DNA from 4 places in the Shewanella livingstonensis genome. Region 4 is predicted to be linked to each of the others. Evidence: riboswitches for the same ligand, from Rfam matches in the RefSeq annotation. Region 4 holds a riboswitch; each other region holds the start of a gene.
The links. A riboswitch is a leader RNA that binds a small molecule or an ion and turns the genes downstream of it on or off. The one in region 4 is predicted to bind cobalamin.
Positions count from the first base shown of each region.

Region 1: another riboswitch for cobalamin. It lies ahead of EGC82_RS11260 (TonB-dependent receptor domain-containing protein); the one in region 4 lies ahead of EGC82_RS05785 (TonB-dependent receptor).
Region 2: another riboswitch for cobalamin. It lies ahead of EGC82_RS11365 (cobalt-precorrin-5B (C(1))-methyltransferase); the one in region 4 lies ahead of EGC82_RS05785 (TonB-dependent receptor).
Region 3: another riboswitch for cobalamin. It lies ahead of EGC82_RS11340 (ABC transporter ATP-binding protein); the one in region 4 lies ahead of EGC82_RS05785 (TonB-dependent receptor).

Region 1 covers NZ_CP034015.1:2,627,163-2,632,093, forward strand. The annotation lists gene EGC82_RS11250 (helix-turn-helix transcriptional regulator) at 1-254, opposite strand, end outside; gene EGC82_RS11255 (hypothetical protein) at 637-2,670, opposite strand; cobalamin riboswitch at 3,046-3,235, shown strand; gene EGC82_RS11260 (TonB-dependent receptor domain-containing protein) at 3,422-4,931, shown strand, end outside.
Region 2 covers NZ_CP034015.1:2,649,986-2,654,916, reverse strand. The annotation lists gene cbiE (precorrin-6y C5,15-methyltransferase (decarboxylating) subunit CbiE) at 1-908, opposite strand, end outside; gene EGC82_RS11370 (precorrin-8X methylmutase) at 905-1,561, opposite strand; gene EGC82_RS11365 (cobalt-precorrin-5B (C(1))-methyltransferase) at 1,558-2,712, opposite strand; cobalamin riboswitch at 2,827-3,004, opposite strand; gene EGC82_RS11360 (ABC transporter substrate-binding protein) at 3,192-3,971, opposite strand; gene EGC82_RS11355 (ABC transporter ATP-binding protein) at 3,922-4,659, opposite strand; gene EGC82_RS11350 (FecCD family ABC transporter permease) at 4,652-4,931, opposite strand, start outside.
Region 3 covers NZ_CP034015.1:2,643,964-2,648,894, forward strand. The annotation lists gene cbiB (adenosylcobinamide-phosphate synthase CbiB) at 1-525, shown strand, start outside; gene EGC82_RS11330 (threonine-phosphate decarboxylase) at 522-1,604, shown strand; gene EGC82_RS11335 (sirohydrochlorin cobaltochelatase) at 1,695-2,681, opposite strand; cobalamin riboswitch at 3,360-3,528, shown strand; gene EGC82_RS11340 (ABC transporter ATP-binding protein) at 3,741-4,622, shown strand; gene EGC82_RS11345 (ABC transporter permease) at 4,615-4,931, shown strand, end outside.
Region 4 covers NZ_CP034015.1:1,332,725-1,337,655, reverse strand. The annotation lists gene EGC82_RS05790 (HDOD domain-containing protein) at 1-499, opposite strand, end outside; gene EGC82_RS05785 (TonB-dependent receptor) at 619-2,592, opposite strand; cobalamin riboswitch at 2,735-2,948, opposite strand; gene EGC82_RS05780 (hypothetical protein) at 3,406-4,071, opposite strand; gene EGC82_RS05775 (DUF3622 domain-containing protein) at 4,198-4,527, opposite strand; gene EGC82_RS05770 (peptidase U32 family protein) at 4,722-4,931, opposite strand, start outside.

The DNA.
Region 1 (4,931 bases), 1.3 Mb from region 4:
GGTAACGAAATACTATTGACAGATGCAAATGTCGTTATTGGAGTTATTTTTCTCAATATCTTCAGATTAGTGACCAATAATGGATAATTATTTTGAATAACCAATGCCTTAGCAATAGATAGTTTTTTTCCTTTTAATTCACCAAGGCCTTCTCTAGGATAGATTTTATAGGCAAGTTCTAATTTGTCATATCTGGATATTTTCTCCTTGAGGTCGCTCATTAAATCTAGTGTTTCTTTCAAGGTCAAACTCATACCAAACCTCTTACATAAATGTTGAGTAGCAATTAATTTACTTTTTACTGGGGAATAAGTTAACTATAAAATCGAAATTAGCAGATTTATCTTTTTGTAAAGTTATCAAAATATAGACATTAATTTAGTAGCTTAATGCTGGTTACATTATAGTTTTGATGATAATAAAACACTGTTGTTTTATGAAGTAAACCATTAGGCATTTGTTGATATGTGAACAAGGACATCATCTTGGGATTACCATATACAACCCTTTGCTGTTGATATGATCGTTTTTTGTTAATGAATATAAGGATAATAGTTATCAAGATCTTATTAATAACATGATGATAAAAAAGCCCAGTCGTTATTACTCTGCAGGGCTTCATCAATTAAAGATAGATTATTTTACATTATATTTTTTCGGTTCATGGTTATAACCATGACAAGTACCACAAGTGTATGGATCAGGGAATACCTTACTTAGTGTGTAATCATTATTATGACTCGGAACCCAAAGATCACCATACGGTTGATAATTGCCTAATTCGTTCACAGTAGCTGTACTTGCATGACGTTGATTAGAAACATTCTTTTCTTTAGGAATAAACTTGGCTAAGTTGGAATCGCCATGATGTTTTTGGAGTTGACTTTCATTATTAGTATTGTGACACCAGAAGCAACGCGCCCCACGGTTATGACCTTCTGGCGCGCCGTTATTTCCATGGCAAGTTGCACAATAATTAGGTTGGGGATAATCAAATCCATCAGCACTGTTTGTTGGCCAGCTTTGCCCACCATGGCCTAGCGGATCCTTTTTATCATTGTGACATTCAGTACAATCGGCTATTTTCCAACCAAAATGAGTCTGGTCGAGAATTTTAGCATTACCTACTTGTGTTTCACTCGTTGCTGCGGGGAGGTATCTTAATGTCCCTGTACCTGTTACATCTGCAGTTGGGTACATGTCGAAATCACCTAGGCTATCGAGTGTCGTATGCTGGAGTTCATCTTTTGCAATATAGACATCAATTTTATGATCTTTGTGTAAATCCACATCAATAGAGTTACGCTGTTCAAACTTAAATGATACTAATTGAAGATATTCCCAAGGGTATGTCATTATTCTTGAGTCATAAGTGAACTCATTGTTTACCGCTCCAGTTCCGTTAAAAGTTTGCCATTCTTTTGCGCAAACAGCTGGATTGATTGGGTCCATACCTGATGCCGGCGAAGAGCCATCTCGATTAAAATTACACGCAGGCGGTGTATATGTGAAATCACCTGCAGTCGCAAGTTCACCACGTGATGGAGATGTAGCGGTCCAGCCACCATAAGGGCCAGTCCATTGGTCATACATCATTGCAAAATGTTCTACTACAGCCCCAGAACTCATGGTTGCCCACCAAGTAAACCTAATGTCTGCGTCAATTTGTTTTGCAACAGACAACCAGGCATCCATTTCAGTCATAACTCCCTCTTGGAATACATCAGAGCGAAGATTAAAAGGGTGTACTTCTACATTTTGAGCAACTACCTGCAGTTCACCTGTAAAAGAATTAATATGAAATACTTTTGGAATAATGTATTTCCCATCATCAGCCGCTAGACGATCCTGTTCTTGCTGCCACACCCAATGTCGTCTATTGGTCATCTCATCAGTGAATGGTAAGAATCTAATTTTCATCTCTCGTTTCAACCAAAATTGGTCGATGCGGTCATAACTCGTTTCAAACGATCGGTTTCCATATTGTCTATTTTGACCAATTGATGGGAATATTGAAAAATGCCAGTTTTCACTATTAAAGTGTTCACCGTCATTTTCATCAAACAGGCCATCACCGTTAGCATCCCAAGAAATTTTGTATTCAAACGTATTATATTGTGAATCTTTATAAGAGGTTATATCACCTTCCCAGCGCATATCAGCACGGGTACCCACAATAAAACGAAGCAAATCAAACGGACTATAGTGACCTGGTTTAAAGATATCAGGTCTTGCAGTGCCCGCGCCAAGCCCATCGGGGTTAGTTGCAAGATAATCAATCATAGCTTGTGTATTTTGGGTGTAAGCAGGTCCCGTTTCTTTATTAACAATGCCTGCTAGTGCTGCATCGTTGAAAGCAACTCTGCCATCACCATTTATATCTCGAGAACTGTCACCAGTTGCTTGAAGATACAGGCCTGTGCCAACCCATTTGGTGGTATTGTCTTCAAGTCGGCCAATATTAACCCCAACATTTCCTCTTAATTCAAACCCTTTAATATCGAAATAAGGAGTTTCAATGTAATTCCAGGCTTCGTTAACGACTTTTGAGTCCGCAGGCGTTTCGGTAACGATTGGCTGTGGTGCATCGACCACAGTTTTGTCTTCTGAACCACAGCCCCATAAACTCACCATCAATAAGCTTATCAGTGTTTTATTATATAATTTCATCATACATACCTATTTATTATGTTTAAGTCTTAAACACATTTTTTTGCACAAGTATGGTGAGGTTAAGTTGATTAGTGTTCAGTGTTGTTTTCTGTAAAAAAAGCCGCGTGAGTTGTCAAATTATGAAGTGTGTCACTTAATTGTTTGAATTTCGTTTGACGTCTAGAGGATATTCAAACCCTTTAGCAACAATTGGGTATTGATTATAGAGCCAGAAATTCTTCGTGCCAGAAAAATGATTTGATGAAGATAGACCTAGATTTTCACATAAAAGTCAGTCAAAAACCTTCAAAAGTACTGTAAGAAATCACACACTTTATTTGAAAAAAATGTATCTGTGATCTTGCTCCTAGGCGAATAATAAAACTGGGGGTAACTTGCTTGGCATGTAGAGGTGGACAGTAATATAAACAATATATAACTAGTTCATGGGAATGCGGTGAGATACCGCGGCTGTGCCTGCAACTGTAATCAGAGCAACATATTAATACCACTGGTCGACGATCGGGAAGGAATATGTTTAGACGCTGAGAGCCAGGAGACCGACCTCTATTAGACTTTGACTCAAGCGGGTTTCTTGAGCAGACGACCAAGTATAATAGTGTCGGCAATTAGGGTGTATTTAACACTAGGCTTCACTCTCACTCGGTTTTATCTGTTGTGATCAGAATAAGATGAAACAACCTCTATTTTGATTATCTCCCCCAAAGGGAGCATTCCCGCGCTTTTAACTTTTTTCTAAGGAAAAACCATGCAGTTAAAAACGCGCTTATCTATTGTTGCCTTAATGTGTGCAGCAAGTTTCCAGGTAGCCTCACAAGAAATGGATGACGTTATGGTGGTCACTGCTGATCGCTTTGACGCTTCCCCTGAACAACGTCTTGCCGTCGTCAATACCATTGAGCGGACAGAAATAGCACAGATTAATCCTAAATCTGTGGTTGATTTATTAGAACAATTACCCGGTGTGAGTGTTACCCGTACCGGTGGTGCGGGTCAAACCGCTAGTGTGAGTATTCGTGGTGCTAATTCAGATCATGTCTTGGTGCTTGTAGATGGTGCCCGTATTAGTTCAGCAACCCTAGGTAGCGCTAGTTTTAATGGCCTATCACCAGAACAAATAGAACGTATTGAAGTGGTAAAAGGCCCGAGGGCGTCTATATGGGGCAGCGATGCCATTGGTGGGGTTATCCAAATATTTACTCGTAAATATGCACAAGACGAAGGCTTTGTTGGTGCTGAATTAGGTAGCGATAATTATTCTCGCTACAGCGCTGGCGGCGGCATTTCACATGGTGATGGATTAACCAGTGTGACCGTGTCAAAAGAGCAAAGTGATGGTTTTGATGCTAAGCGTGACGCTGAGACTGATGATGATGGATATGACAGACTGAGCGTGGGTCTTAATGGATTACAAAATATTACCGATCAATGGTTAATCAGCTGGAATGGTCAATATTCTTCAGGAAACTCTGAATACGACAGTTCTTGGGGCGGTAATGAAGCTGATTTTGATAATTACTACGTTAACGCAGCAGCGCAATACCAGTCAGATGCCTGGGAATCTAAGTTGTTAATTGGTCAGAGCCAAGATTCAAATGAAAATTTCCGTAATGGCGTTGAGGGCAAGTCGTTATACGAAACAACGCGTGACCAAGTGAGTTGGATAAACCAGTTTACAGTAAACGACATGCTGACGTTTAATGCGGGTGCTGATTACATCTCCGAAGAAGTAGACGGCTATTACGCCCAAAATGAACGTGATATAACAGCGGTTTTTGCTCTTGCTCGAGTTGATATTAATCAATGGTTACTTGAAGGCGTAGTTCGTTACGACGATGTCGAAAATATTGACAGTGAAACATCGTTCAATCTCAGTGCGGGTTATCGATTTGATGATAATTGGCGCATGAGTTTGGGCTATGGAACTGGTTTTAAAGCACCTACTTTTAATGACTTATACTGGCCCAATTCTGGTAACCCAGATCTTACGTCAGAAACCTCTACCAATGTCGACTTAACACTAAGTTACACAAACGAAGATTATAATGCTTATGTCAGTGTATTTGATACAGAAGTCGATGATCTTATTAACTGGGTGAACACGGGTGAAAAAGATCAAAATGATTGGGATATTTATCGTCCTGAAAATGTTGATGAAGCCTCAATTAAAGGTGCTGAATTTGGTGTTAACTTTACGGTTAATGGCCTACAGCACACACTGAGTTATACCTACCTAGATACTGAAAATAAACTCACTA
Region 2 (4,931 bases), 1.3 Mb from region 4:
AGTTCACGATTTGCTGCTAACATTTCAAAGCAATCACTATTACATTCAATGGCATAAATCTGACCACGCCATGCCTGCTTTGCACTTTCTATCGCCACCGAACCGGATGCTGTACCGATATCCCACATTATGCTGTCGGGTGTTAAATTAAGATTAGCAATGGCTACAGCACGAATAGGCGCCTTAGTAATGAGCCCTTGTGAAGGAATCCGTTTAGCATATTCTTCATCTGCAACATGACCCGGTTTGCCATTCCAAGGGGCTTGATCTCCACGGCGCAATAGCATTAAGTTTAAAGGGTTTACTTCCCCTGCTTCCCCTGCGACCAGTTCAGCTACTGTGAATGTTCGGCAACGTTCATCGACGCCACCTAGCGCCTCACAGACATGGATCTGCCAGTGTGTTTCGGCAAACGTTAATAAATGAGCGGCTACAACCTGAGGGGAATTAACACCATCGGTTAATAGTGCAAATTCATCAGCTTGCTGTAATTTTGCAACGAGTCCAGTTAATGAACGGCCATGAACTGACAACATGGTCAATTGTTGGCTTGACCATCCATAACGGGCACAAGCAAGTTGTACACTTGATAGTGATGGAATAATGTCTACGTCGACATTTGCTTTCGCAGCAGCTTTTAGCAATAACTGACCAATTCCGAAAAACAAAGGATCACCAGATGCGAGCACACAAACATCTTGACGGCTGGCAAGCTCAACGACTTGGGTAATGAAACCAGAAAGAGGCGAAGTCATTGCAAGCTTCTGACCTGTGTATTGCGGAACAAATGCTAAATGGCGCTCGCTCCCAGCTAAAACTTCAGCTTCAGAAATTGCATTCATTGCACGACTGGTTAGGCTTAAACAGCCATCATCGCCAATACCGACTAAACGTAATTGACCTCTCATTTAGCTGCCTCGACTAATAATGCATGAATACTAGAAACAACGAGAGGACTGCCACCTTTTCTGCCCAAAGAGGCTATATAGTCAACTTGGTTTTGATCTACGAGTAATTGTTTAGACTCAACGGCTTTAACAAAACCGACTGGAATACCAATAATGAGTGCAGGTTTTATTTCACCCGCTTGGATCATGGTAAGCACCTCTAGTAATGCAGTTGGCGCATTACCCACACCAATAATTGCGCCGTCGAGCAAGCCTTGATCTCGTGCATATCGCATAGACTCTATTGCTCTTGTAGAACCACTTGCCTTAGCACGTTCAATCACGGTTTCGTTGCTAATAAAACAATAAGCCTGGTTACCAAATACGGCTTTGCGTTGGGCGCTTAGCCCTGCGGTAATCATGGTAACGTCGGAAATAATATTACAACCATTTTTCAATGCGTTAACGCCTGTTTCCACCGCTTTATCACTAAATTGATATAATGTTGCAAATTCAAAATCACCACTGGTATGAATGGCTCTTCTCACCACATTCCACTCACCGTCAGAAAAGTGGTGACCACCGTGAAACGTCTGTATTTCATGATCGATAATAGAAAAAGAATCATTTTCTATTTGGCGGCCTTGTGTCGTCATCTGTGACATAGCTGTCATTGTTTTTCTCCCAGAGTCACGCGTGCGATTGTTGCGCCGTTAAAGTCAACCAGGCGCAAACTAAATTGATATGAATGATGTGCATAAGCTATGCAGTGTTTTGCAGCAACTAAACAAATTTGTTCAAAGAAGGCATCAGGTAACGGCGGTTTCATTTGCAGGAGATGCCGCCCTGTTAAAGCATGACGAATAGCATCTACATCTTGTTCTTTACACATAGTGGCGGCGATGTCTGCAAGATGGTTGAAATTAATTGCCCTACCACTGACATGGGTCAACATATTTCCTGCGGTTAACTTGCACAACTTACCTATCATGGTGACAAGTTCTACATGTTTCATTTCGTAACGGGCAGCCGCTCGTAGCCCCACACCACTAAAATCACCCACTTGAACGAAGGCTAATTCTGGTTGTTGAGGAAAATATTCCATGGCAGCTTTTTCGGTACGGCTGCCGGTGGTGAGATACACAGTGTCTAGACCTTGTGCTTTGGCAACCATGATATTTTGTCTAATAGAAGCGGAATACGCAGAGGTTGAATAAGGGAAAACGGTTCCACGAGTACCTAATATTGAAATGCCACCAATGAGTCCTAATCGTTTTGCAATCGATTCTTCTGCCATCTTTTCGCCATTAGGCACTGATATTTCTACTCTTGCGCCACCTTGACTATATTTTGCAAGTAAGGGTAATAGATGTTCTCGGATCATCTTACGGGGCACAGGATTAATTGCAGGTTCGCCCACAGCAAGTTCTAAGCCGGGTAAAGTTACAGTGGCCACGCCATTTCCTGCGACAAATGTTATACCGGGTTTGTCGGTTAAACTGACTGTTGTTGTGATATGTGCTTTGTCGGTACAGTCTGGGTCATCACCGGCATCTTTGATGACATAACAAGTGACTTGTTGAGGAGTCTGTAAGATTGTCTGCAAATTGAACGTGACTTGTTCAGTTGTTGGTAAGGTAATTTGAATAGTTGATATAGATTCATTTGTGAGTAATTGAGATAATGCGCCTAAAGAAGCTGCAGTTGCGCAGGCACCTGTAGTATAGCCTTTTCGCAATTCCTTGCGATTTCGACTTTTCTTTATCTTTGTCACTTGCGAAGGAAAATCAGCTTCCATCGGTGAGTTTTTTGACGTTATATCCACAATTAACCCTAAAATTGAGTCTTTATAAAACTCAAGCAATTCATCGAATATTGAGTACTGAATCAAGGGCTGTTATCACTGAGGTATAAACTCACTAGGAACGCCCGCCCAGTTTTTATCATGATGGTTAAAGTGGGTATCCTGGCTCAAGATTATACTGAATCTCACCTTCCCAGCTTGCGCCAGTGGTATTGAGTTCAGCTGCGTATTTATCTACGCTTTATCTTTTACAGTTGCGGGTACAGTCCAGAAATTTCATCTGGTTCCCCTAACTCTTATAGGTATTATTAAACGATGGAATTACCGATGTGATTATCGATGTAAATATCGCTTTAATAACCTAATAGAGTCGCCTTAAGGCGCCTTAACTAAGATTAATTTTAGGGACTAATTGCTGGCAAAACAGTGTGAGAAATATCAGTAATTTAGATTGTTAAACCAAGTTGTGATCTATAACCGTCTACAGATCACATCAAAACTTATGATTTGTTAAATTGACGATTTAATTCTGCAGCAATATAAAAAGATTGGCTATTGGCTCTAGAGTAGGATAATTGTTCAACTTGTATAAACTTGCTCGGTAACATCTTATATAATTGGCGTGTTTCAGGTGGTTGTGGATTGGGGTTCATTGGACCTATTTGATAAAGGTAATAATCAGGCTGGCTAACGAGCACAGATTCCACATTAAATTTAATCAGCTTACGAGTCGAAGGAGCCATTAATTCTCCGCCCGCAGAGTGAATAATATCACTGACAATATTGCCTTTACCCGCTATGGTCAGGGGCATTTGAGTGACTTCGTAAATTACAGAAGGTTTTTTGACCAGAGGCTTAATTTTTTGCAGTACTTGAGTTAATGTAGTGACTAACTCATTAGCTTGATTTGGGCAATCGAGTAAGGTGCCAAGATGATGAATTTGCTCTAACACAGCATTTAAGGTTACAGGATTATAAATGACTGTTTTTGCGCCTAATAAAGACGCCATCTCATCACTAAAAAAGCGAGTCGAATCGATAATGATTAAATCGGGATTTAATGATTTAATCAATTCAATATTCGGCTTTATATGGCTACCTATTTTAAGTGCATCTTTAAAATCGTCATTATTACGAGTAACCCCAACGACTTTATGCTGCTGTTGCAACTGAATAAATAAGTCTCCAGCTGCAGGGGCAAGTAACACCACTCTTTCGTAGGCATAATTGTTAGTGGAAAAAGCTAAAGCTGCGATTATCAATAGAAACCGAAACATCATATACCTCAGATAATAATTCAGCGCTGACATCAGCGCGGTTAACGTCATAAAGTAATCGACCATTTTTGAAAAAAACAAACCGGTCGAAATGGTGTAATGCCAAATTAATATCGTGCACCGAAGTAATTACACTGGCATTAAGCTTGGTTAAATGTGCAAATATATCCAGCGTATGCCGAACATCTAAACTAGAGTTAGGTTCGTCTAAATAAATAATTGGCGTGTTCTGATTCAAGACCCTTGCAAGCATCACTCGACGTTTCTCACCCCCAGACAACTCGGCGTAACTTCGTTCGGCATAATGGCGAATGTCGAGCAAGTCTAACAATGCTAATGTTCGGGCATCATCTTGTGCACTAAACTCGCCTAACCTATTTTGGGCATAACACCCCAAACGAACAACCTCAAAGACAGTAAAAGGAAATGAAATCTCAGAAAATTGTGCTAACAATGAAAATGTCTTTGCTCGTGCAGGAAAAGATAACTGGCTTAATGCCATATCCCCATAAACAATACTGCCAGACTCAGGTTCAAGTAAACCCGTTAACAATCCTAATAATGTACTCTTTCCGCAGCCGTTTTCGCCCATAAGTGCGACCTTTTCACCGGATTTAATCATTAAATTGTCTACCGATAAACTAAAGTCACCACGTTGATAAATGAGGTTGTTAACTTTTATATTAACCATTCCAAAAATGCTCCCGACGAGATTGCAAAAGATAGAAAAAGAACATGCCTCCAAGCACTGCGGTCACAATGCCGACAGGAAGCTCTGCGCCACCCGGTATAACCACTCGTGAGAATGCATCTGACAAGACCAGTAACCCACTGCCCAATACAGACGAGTAGAAAATGTTGTGCCTCATATCACTTCCAAACAAACTTCTTGAAATATGTGGCACAATTAAGCCTACAAAGCCGATAATGCCCGAAAAACTCACCGCAACCGAGACAAGCAAA
Region 3 (4,931 bases), 1.3 Mb from region 4:
ACGATTGAGTCTATGCTTGAAAATGGAAACGATGCGGTATTTGGTGCGTTATTTTGGTTTATTGTAGGGGGGGCTCCAGCTGCCATAATCTATCGTATAGCCAATACATTAGATGCTAGATGGGGATACAAAAACGATAAATACTTTCTTTTCGGTTGGTTTGCCGCCAATTGGGATGATTGGTTAAATTATATCCCAGCACGCTTATGTGTTCTGACTTATGCCATACAAGGAAATGTGGCTGATGCGTTAACATGTGCCAGAGTTCAGGGGGCGCAATGTGCCAGCCCTAATGGTGGGCCTGTTATGGCTAGTGGCGCGGGTTCATTAGGTATTACCATTGGCGGGGCCGCAGAATATGACGGCTATAAATGTGATAAACCTTTACTAGGTAAAGGGCCTAAGCCCGATTGGAACAGCATTAATAATGCGATTCAGTTGGTGGATCGCGGTGCAATATTGTGGGCTGTGTGTTTAGGGATTGTTTATTTTAGTTTGTTGTTATCACAAGGAATATCGCTTTGAGCGGATTAATGCATGGCGGCCGGCTGAGGCTTGCATCTGATAAATATCAAATTCCATTTTCCAATTGGCTAGATCTTTCAACTGGCGTGAGCCCTTGGACTTACCCATTTACCAATGTCGACACATTATGTTGGAATAGATTACCAGAAGAGGAAGATGGGTTAGAAGCAGCGGCGCGGCAATATTATCAAACAGATTCTCTTTTAGCCGTGGCGGGCTCTCAAATGGCAATCCAATTGTTACCTAAAGTATGGTTGGATCACCTTAAGGAAAAACCGCAATATTTGTCTTCAAATATTAATCTAAAGGTTGGTTTGCCAAAACAAGGTTACAAAGAACATGAAAAAGCTTGGCTCAAAGCGGGTTGGCAAGTCGTTCATTATGACGGTGTCCCTAGCTCTACTATAGTTGCCGATGTAAATGCATTAGTTGTGATTAACCCTAACAACCCAAGCGGTTTATTGATCAGCAATAAACAACTTTTGGAATGGCACCAGTTATTATCAGCAAATGACGGCTTACTGGTTGTTGATGAGGCGTTTGCTGATATTGATAATAACAGTAGTCTTAGCCATTTATGTCCAAAAAACAATCTCATTATATTAAGGTCTATTGGTAAATTTTTCGGTCTAGCAGGCATTCGAGTTGGGTTCGTTATCGCCAATACTCCAATCCTACATCGTTTAGCTGCAGAGATAGGGCCGTGGATTATAGCTGGGCCCTCTCGTGAAGTGACTAAGCAAGCACTTGAAGATAGCGGTTGGCATAAATTTCAATGTGCCAGACTCAAAAAAAGTACTGAGAGACTTGCAGTGTTATTAACTAAGATTGCTACAAATCAAATACAAGACCCTCACGATCTGTCTGGAAATACTGAAAGGTGGCGGATTTCTGGTTCTAGTCTGTTTCAGACTTTGTACTTACCCAATGCAAAAGAAGTCCATGATAACTTATGTAAAGAGGCTGTTTTTGTCAGATTAACAGATGAAGAAGATGCGTTAAGGTTTGGTTTACCACTGAATGAAGATCAATGGCTCAGGTTAGAAAGTGTACTGCCAAAAGTATTAACTCTTAAATAATATAAATATCTCGAATAACGGCATAATTCAGCAAAAAAGTGCCATCAATTATATTGATGGCACTTTTTAATTTCTATCACTTACTAAAATTTAGTTTAATTGGATACCTAAATCATTTGCGGCATCATTAGCATGTTGTATAAATATAGCCTGTACAGCAGGCTTTTCTCCTAACCCTTCGAGTACAGTGTTAACGTTTATTCCAAGTGTCGTTAACACCGTTTTCCATGAATCTTTTTCATCGCCAGCCATATCGTTGTTGGCGTGATCGCCTGCAACAATCATTAATGGACGTAACATTATACTGGTTACATGTTGTGATTCTATTTGCATAACGATGTTATTTAAATCAGGAAAACCTTCAACTAACCCCACAAAAGTTTTAACTTGGGGATACATTTTGTTCATCTCTATTTCGAACTCTTTGTACAAACCCGTTGATAAATGTTCGTTACCGTGGCCCATATATACCAGAGCTCTATTTTGTAATTTTGCTTGAGCAACATCGTCTTTGAGAGCTATTGCAAGAGAATGTATATCTTGATGGTAAGGATATTTAACGCCCCAAGTACCAAGTAACGGACGCCCAAGAGCAAGACGTTTAAAAGGTTTAAATTTGGGTTTTATTGTTTCAATATCTGCAAGGGCATCGACAATGGCTTTAGTGTCCATGTACTCTTCACCATGTGTTAAATGGGTAGGCTGTACAACAATATTACTAAAGCCTAAGTCTTGTAAATCAGCGAGAGTACCAAGAACATTTTTTACATTATATAAGGTTGCGGGTACATTCTGATGTTCTGCAATATAGGTTTTATCTGTTGCTCTTTTGTGCCATTTTTTTCTGATAAAATTAGAGGTAAACGCAAGTCTGACTTCTGTATTTGGATACCTGGTTTGCATTGACGATTTTATATCAAGTAGCGATGCAAGAGTCGAATCATAAGTGGTACCAAAAGCGGCTATAACGATAGCGTTTTGGGGTTTGTTATCCATATTTTTTTCCGCTGCGTAACTATTAGAGATGAGTAAAGTTGAACCAATAATGACAGCAAATACCTTATTAAATCGTTTCATATGTGGTCCTTATATTGTAAATCAATAGAACTTAATAAGCCTGTTCGGCTTCCAGCATGAATTAACTGACAATAGATGATCAGCGGGTATTTCGACGTGGTCACTCTACTTATTTAGAAGTATTGAATGCAATATTAATTGTTATTGTTTATGCCATAGGGCTCAAGTATTTATTTATTAATATGAGAAGTAATGTGCAAAAATGGTTCTTTATTAAAATTAGTGTTAATAATCTCATATTTTATCAATATTTTGTGTGATATGAGTTTTAATGAAACAGTTAATAACCCCATAATCAATATTTTTTTTACACAGTTAAATAACGCATTACTCCCTAATCTCTACAGGCTCAGGCTGAGAAGGTGCATGAAATTAAATTCATTAATAATTGCTAAAATAACAGCTCAGTTTTTAACAGATATGAGTTGATATTTAAAGGTCGTGGGGGAAGGTCGAAATCAAATTGGTTATGGCGGGATTTCCGGGAAACAGGTCAATATCCATTTAAGGTACACTACTTAAGGGAGAATATATAGAGATTGGGTCATTGTCCAATACGGTTTAGATCACAGAACCATAACCTTGCTAAAAAAGCTGTTAATTATCACAGTGCTTTACTCATTATATCTCAATACACTTGCGAAGTTGATTTGCCATTTGGCCAGATTGTTGAATGAGTCTTAATATTTAATACTCATTCAACCCTAATTTGAGGGGGAACCAGATGTTATTTCTGGGCTGTACCCGCAACTGTAACTGTTTACCTTTATGTACCTAGATTTATATTATAAATGAGTCGTATACATAGAGACAAATCAGAAGCCAGAGAACCCTAATCAACAAAAAAGCTGAATATCGGGCGGGCCTATCCGAATCACAGTTCAGGTAAGATTGGTATTATTATGTTAATTTATAAAGACATATCCTTAATACCACCTTTACTGGGAAAGAAGTATACCTTTTCTTCTTCAGCAAAATTTAACGTTCTTGGCCGGAACATCAGTTTTAGGATTTCTTCTTTTTGAAGAATAATTAAAATTTATGCCAGTAAATAATGTTATGTCAACTTCAGAAGTGCCTTTATCAATCAATACTCCTGTATTAGAAGGTAAAAGTTTACATCGAAGTTTTGGAAAACGAAAAGCTGTAGATAATGCAAGTTTTTGCATTAATCGTGGAGATATATGCGCTTTCTTAGGGCCTAATGGTGCGGGTAAAACAACGTTAATTAAGATGTTAACAGGCCTAATCTCCCCCGATTCTGGTGATATTTTATATGATGGTCATGCACATAGTACTGATCGACTAGCATTAAAACAGTTAATTGGCGTTGTTCCGCAACATAATAATATTGATCGAGAATTAACCCCCGTAGAAAACCTTACCGTACACGGTTTGTTGTATAAAATGCGTGGCAAAGCACTCACACATAGAATTAACGAAAGTTTAGCCTTCGCCGAACTTGAAGAACACCGAGATATCCCTTCAGAGAAATTATCAGGCGGAATGAAACGTAAGCTCGTCATAGCTCGTGCGCTTATGCACAATCCTAAAATTCTATTCCTTGACGAACCAACGGTAGGACTCGACCCTCATAGCCGACGTAAAATGTGGGATTTTTTATCCAAAATAAATAAAGAATTCGACTGTACCATTTTCCTCACCACTCATTATATAGAAGAAGCTGAAAGAATGGCCAGTAGGGTCATTTTTATCGATCGTGGCAAAATTATTGCAGACAGTAATGTAGAAACATTAAAGCAAGATTTAGGTTCTCATGTACTTGAAGTAGGGCAAGATCGTCGACAAGAGTTTTTTGCCAGCCGTGGGCATGCCATGAACCGATTAGCCGAATTAGCTGAAACAGTGAGTATCAGACAGACAACCCTTGAAGATGCCTTTTTACAAATGACAGGACAAAGGTTGGTTAAAAATGCTTAGTGGAGTTGTAGGGATTTATTACCGTGAAACCATGGTGCTTAGAAAGAAACTGTTGCGGGTTGTTATGGCTGCAGCCGTTCCACCTTTTCTTTATTTAATGGCATTTGGTTACGGTGTCGGAGAGGGAACATCTGTTAACGGGGTTGATTACTTAACATTTTTATTTCCAGGCTTACTCGCCATGGCCAGTATGAATCAAAGTTATAATATTGCGACTGAGATCAATATTAGTCGCTTTTACCTGAAAATTTTTGAAGAGTTTTTATTAGCACCGAATCAACGCTGGCAGGTTGTGGCAGCCCAAGTGTT
Region 4 (4,931 bases):
CCGTTAACGCAATGACCTGACCAAACACACTAAACAGCGCTAATGTTTGCATCTCATCTGCATCAATTTTAGTCCCTACACCAATATCATTCTCTTCACGCAACAGCGCTATACAATCCGTCGCAATCTTTTCATTTAAAGCCCAATAGCCTTGAACGAGTTTTTTGTAAGGTTCAGAAAGCTCATCAAGTCTTTCTTTAAGGTAAAACGAGAACGCATAGCGGTAAATGTTTACTTGGCCTAAACGGATTAAAGCATCTTTAACACTGCGGCTTTTAGCCGATATTACGCCTGCAGCTTGCGCGGTATTACTGCGCAACAACAAATGAGCAGCAAGCGCAGGATCAGCCGACACAGTATCGATAACAACTCTAATATCAGCTTCGCTAATTAAAGCCTTTTTCAATGGAATTAATATGCCACGACGACCAATGACCTGTTCTTCATTGCCAATAATAGCTTGAACTTGAGTCAGAACTTGTTGCTCAAGATTAGTCATATTCATCGGTTACCTTTTTTAAAATAAACACGCTATAAATTAATCTAACGATATATTAAAACGAAAGCCAGTAATAGTTTACTGGCTTTAGTGGGTGAGAATCTATTAAGTCGAATTATCTAGAAACGATAACCGGCTGTTAGCCTAATTGAACGACCAGTACCTGAATAATAACCGCTACCATAGGCAGAGTAATAACCCGTGCCGACATAATCTTCGTCAAGCAAATTATCTACACGTAAACTGCCATTCCAACCTGAATAAGTATAGTTTAACGCAAGGTTTGTTAGCACGTAACTGTCTAACTTATCACCGGTATTGCTGTTATCGCCTTCCATATAGCGCTCGCCGGTGTAAACACCTTCAACATACGCTTGCCAGCCATCAGAAAAATCGTAACTGACAAAGGCTTTACCTGAATGTTTAGCTACCCAAGATAAGGCTTTACCGTCATTTTCGCCTTGAGTGAATTCTGCATCAATATAGTCGTACGAAGCACCTAATAACCAATCGATCGATAACTGTACATCATAAGCTGTGCTCACACCAAAGCGACGAGATTCGTCGGCATTAACGTTAGCGCCACCACCATAAGGTCCATCTGTACGACCGCCTTCGTAAACAATCTCATCTTCTAACTCTAGTTGATAAGCATTAATTTTTAAGGTTTGAGTGGCGGTAGTAAAGTCCCAACCGGCTTCGTAAGAACGGCCAGTTTGTGGGTCTAAACCTTGTACTGCCAATGGCGTATATGCTTGCTCATCTACTTTTGCAAAGCGAAAGTTATCATTTGCGCGGACATAAAAGCGATTTTCACTGCTTGGACGATAATTAAAGCCTAACTCAAATGCATGGGCATCATTATCGATTTCAACACGGTTAGGATAAAGTAATTGGTCATATAAATCGTCAGTCACTTCTGAGTATCGACCACCAACAACATAAGATAAAGTAGGCGTAATAGGCACTGATGCTTGCACATAGGCGCTCTTTTGTGTCTGTTCATTATTTCGTTGCGTATAAAGCGTATCGAAATCTGCTTCACCTTTACTCACATCAACACCGGCAACAAAATTTAAATCGCCATGTTCTAAATGGTAGTCAGCTGTGGCTTTAGGTGAAAAACTTAATAGATCCCGCTCAATACGCCCTGCACCACCAAACAATATACTCGTGGTTAATGTGTCTGAATAAGTTAAATCTGCGCCTAAGGCCCAAATATTATTCAGCTGGTATTGGTAACCACTGCGCAGTGCTGTGGTCATTTCATGAGTGTATTCACCCGCAGAAAAAGCCGCAACTTGGCGAGGGTCGGCTTCGTATTGCGCTAACGTTAGCGCGCCAGGCGCTTGACGATCATTATCAAAATAATTAACTTCTACATAAAAGTCTTCGGTATCAGTTTGATACTGTAAGCGACCTAAAATAGAGCCTGTTTCACTCTCATTATTATCGCGATAATTATCACTGTCTTTATAGCTTGCCGCTAGAAAATAACGCCATGCGTTGTTGATAGCACCTGAAATATCACCTTTAGCTTCGTAGGTATCAAAACTGCCACCACTGACTTGTAAACCTCCGCCGGTTTCAGTCGGTGCTTTGGTAATGATATTAATCACACCGCCAACAGCTTGGTCACCATACAACACCCCTGCGCTACCTGATAAAATCTCAACTCGCTCAATTAAATTAATTGGGATAGATTCAATGCTTGGCGCTGAAATATCAATATTATTCAGTCTGCGTCCATCAACTAAAATAAGTGTATTATTAGCCGCTTGTGATGCAGAAAAACCACGCATAGAAAATACAGTGCCCGAGTTATTATCCGACACCTGAATACCAGACTGTCCACGTAATAAATCGGTTAAATTGGTGGCCCCACTCATTTGAATATCAGCAGCATCAATAACATTAACATTGGCAGCAATATTTAAAGGGTTAGCAGCAGTACGGCCAATAACCACAATGGTTTCATCCATGGTGATTGCCGAAGAGGATGTAGTAGCGGGATCAGCCGCGATAGCATTAGCACTGACTACACTGAAGACAGCACTTAATAGCAGTGCGATTTTTGTTGGTTTAGTACCCATTTACCTTTAACTCCTGAAAGGAAAAATGGGGCAATAGCGCCGCAATATACATCACTGCAGTCGGCTTACTCAATAGACAGCGTCTATAGAACAAGCCGACAAGCGATGTCACATTACATTTCGAGATCTGCCCACCGAAATCATCGAAATCACCTTTAAGGCCGGTCTCCGGACTGAGGTTGTGGCGTTGCCCCTGGGGGCAACACACGCGAGTCGAGATGATTAACGCAACGCTGTTGCGTACCTGACTCTCACCAATCACCGTTGCGGGGGCAGTACCAGATTTGCACTGGTTTCCCGATTATCCAGCTGAGATCGATAGATCCACAACAAGCACCGTAAAGATTGACTAACTAACCTCAGCTCTCATTAAGAGTTGCGGTTAACTATTGAAATAACATGAGTTGAGGTTCAACTCATGATTGAAAATATGTGTTTGATTGGCCAACGCTAGCATTGCGTAGCACGTACTGTTTGACTATCGTTGCCATCATAAAATAATAGCGCGGCGATTATAACGGATCCACAGGGGAATTTGATACTCACAAAAGGTTAACTCACAGATAATTCAACTTATTGATGGTTTAACATATCGATTGATAATATTTAAGAGGCTCAGCAAGCACCTCAATACTGTGCAAAGTTTCGATGTGAGCATGTTTATACTAAATCTAGGGACTTAATCTAAGAACTAAATCTAAGGACTAAAGCTCAAAACTGACTATCTGAGCAAGAGCTAAGCACTTGAATATGGATGCTAAGATTCAGGATGCAAAACTAAGGTTCAAGATTAGGGCCAATACGAGAATTAAACTAGGGATGAGTCATGAAATCACGATAATTATCGATAGTGATGGGTACTGTATCTATCGTAAACACCGCTGTACGAATCGATTTATGAATTAAGTAGACATTTTCGTCATCACTTATTACCGTAAAATAGCCCATTTCACCTTGTGGACTGGTGATATAAGGCTCTTCAACTGCCGCTAAAGATTGATGAATATTAGGCATGCTGGTACAGCCTAATAAACCATGTACAGCCTCGAGCTCACCAACTTCAGAACGACCAAGCTGCTGATAAACAACTTGCCCTTGGCAATGCTCTTGATAGGTGGCAGCCATTGAATCTAAAAAACGTTCTGGCTCAACGTCATTTGCTAAGCCTTTAAAACCTTGCATGCAGACTAAACTAGACCAATCATTTAACGACTCATTCGCTGGAATAAACTCAGCCATCGTCATGTCGCCACGTTTATCGCTAAATGCGAGCTTCCAATCTAATGGTGGTAAAAAGCCAAATTTTGCAGACAAGCTTGTGAGTTGCTGGACATCATTAGACATCACTATAGTACCTGATGAGTTACCAAGTTCGCCAAAAGTCATCAGGGCAGTAGGAGTAGCCGATGCACTGCTGGGGAACAGGAACATTATTCCTAAGCACCCCAAGCAGCCTATAATTTCAGCAATCTTGTTCATCCAAATGAATCCTTATTTGGTCAAGATAGAGATAAGTTGATCGAAAATCATTCTAATTAAGTACATCCTATCCTGAACATACAAAAATTGAAACTTATCTATAACATTTACATGCTTGATGAAATATTAGTTTAACTCTTCGTCATCTTCGTCTTCTGCATCATCTTCAGCATCGAATAGCTCTTCTTCATCGACAGCAGATTCAGCTGCAATCGCAGCTGCTAAACTTTTAGCTTTAAGATGCTTTTCAGTTTTACGCTTGTTACGATCAACTTGCTTAGATAAAAAACCTTGTAGTGATTGCTCACCCCATGCAGTAGCTTCTGCTTCTGACGCAAAACCATCTTGGCTTTTTGACACTATCGTTTTAGTCGATGTCATACGACGAGTAATTTCGGTTTTCCACGTATCTTCAATTTGAATAACACGTAAAGCATACTTTTTGCTATCGCTCATAATCTATTCTTTCCTACTTAAGGTATCACAGGCTAAAACCCATGAAATTTCAGCCGCGCAGTGTACTCGAAACACACGAGTTTTGGCAGCTATTTAATGGTTATTTTTGCAGCTTGTTTGAAAAACTAAACCACTGGCAAGTGTAATACTGTCAACGCAAAAACAATAATGTATAAAATATCGCTGCTTCGTTGTTATTGTTTCACTAATTGGTTGGAGCCAACAATCATCATTTCACATTTGTGGCAGTCAAAAACTAACTTCAATTTATCTTTACCTACTTCTAAAAACATCGGGTCAGCTTTGATGCCTTCCACTTCTTTCGGGCATAAATTAAAACTGTAGCGCAGACAATGTTTAGTGACCATTAACGGTGCGTCATGCAACACGGTATTTTTCTCATA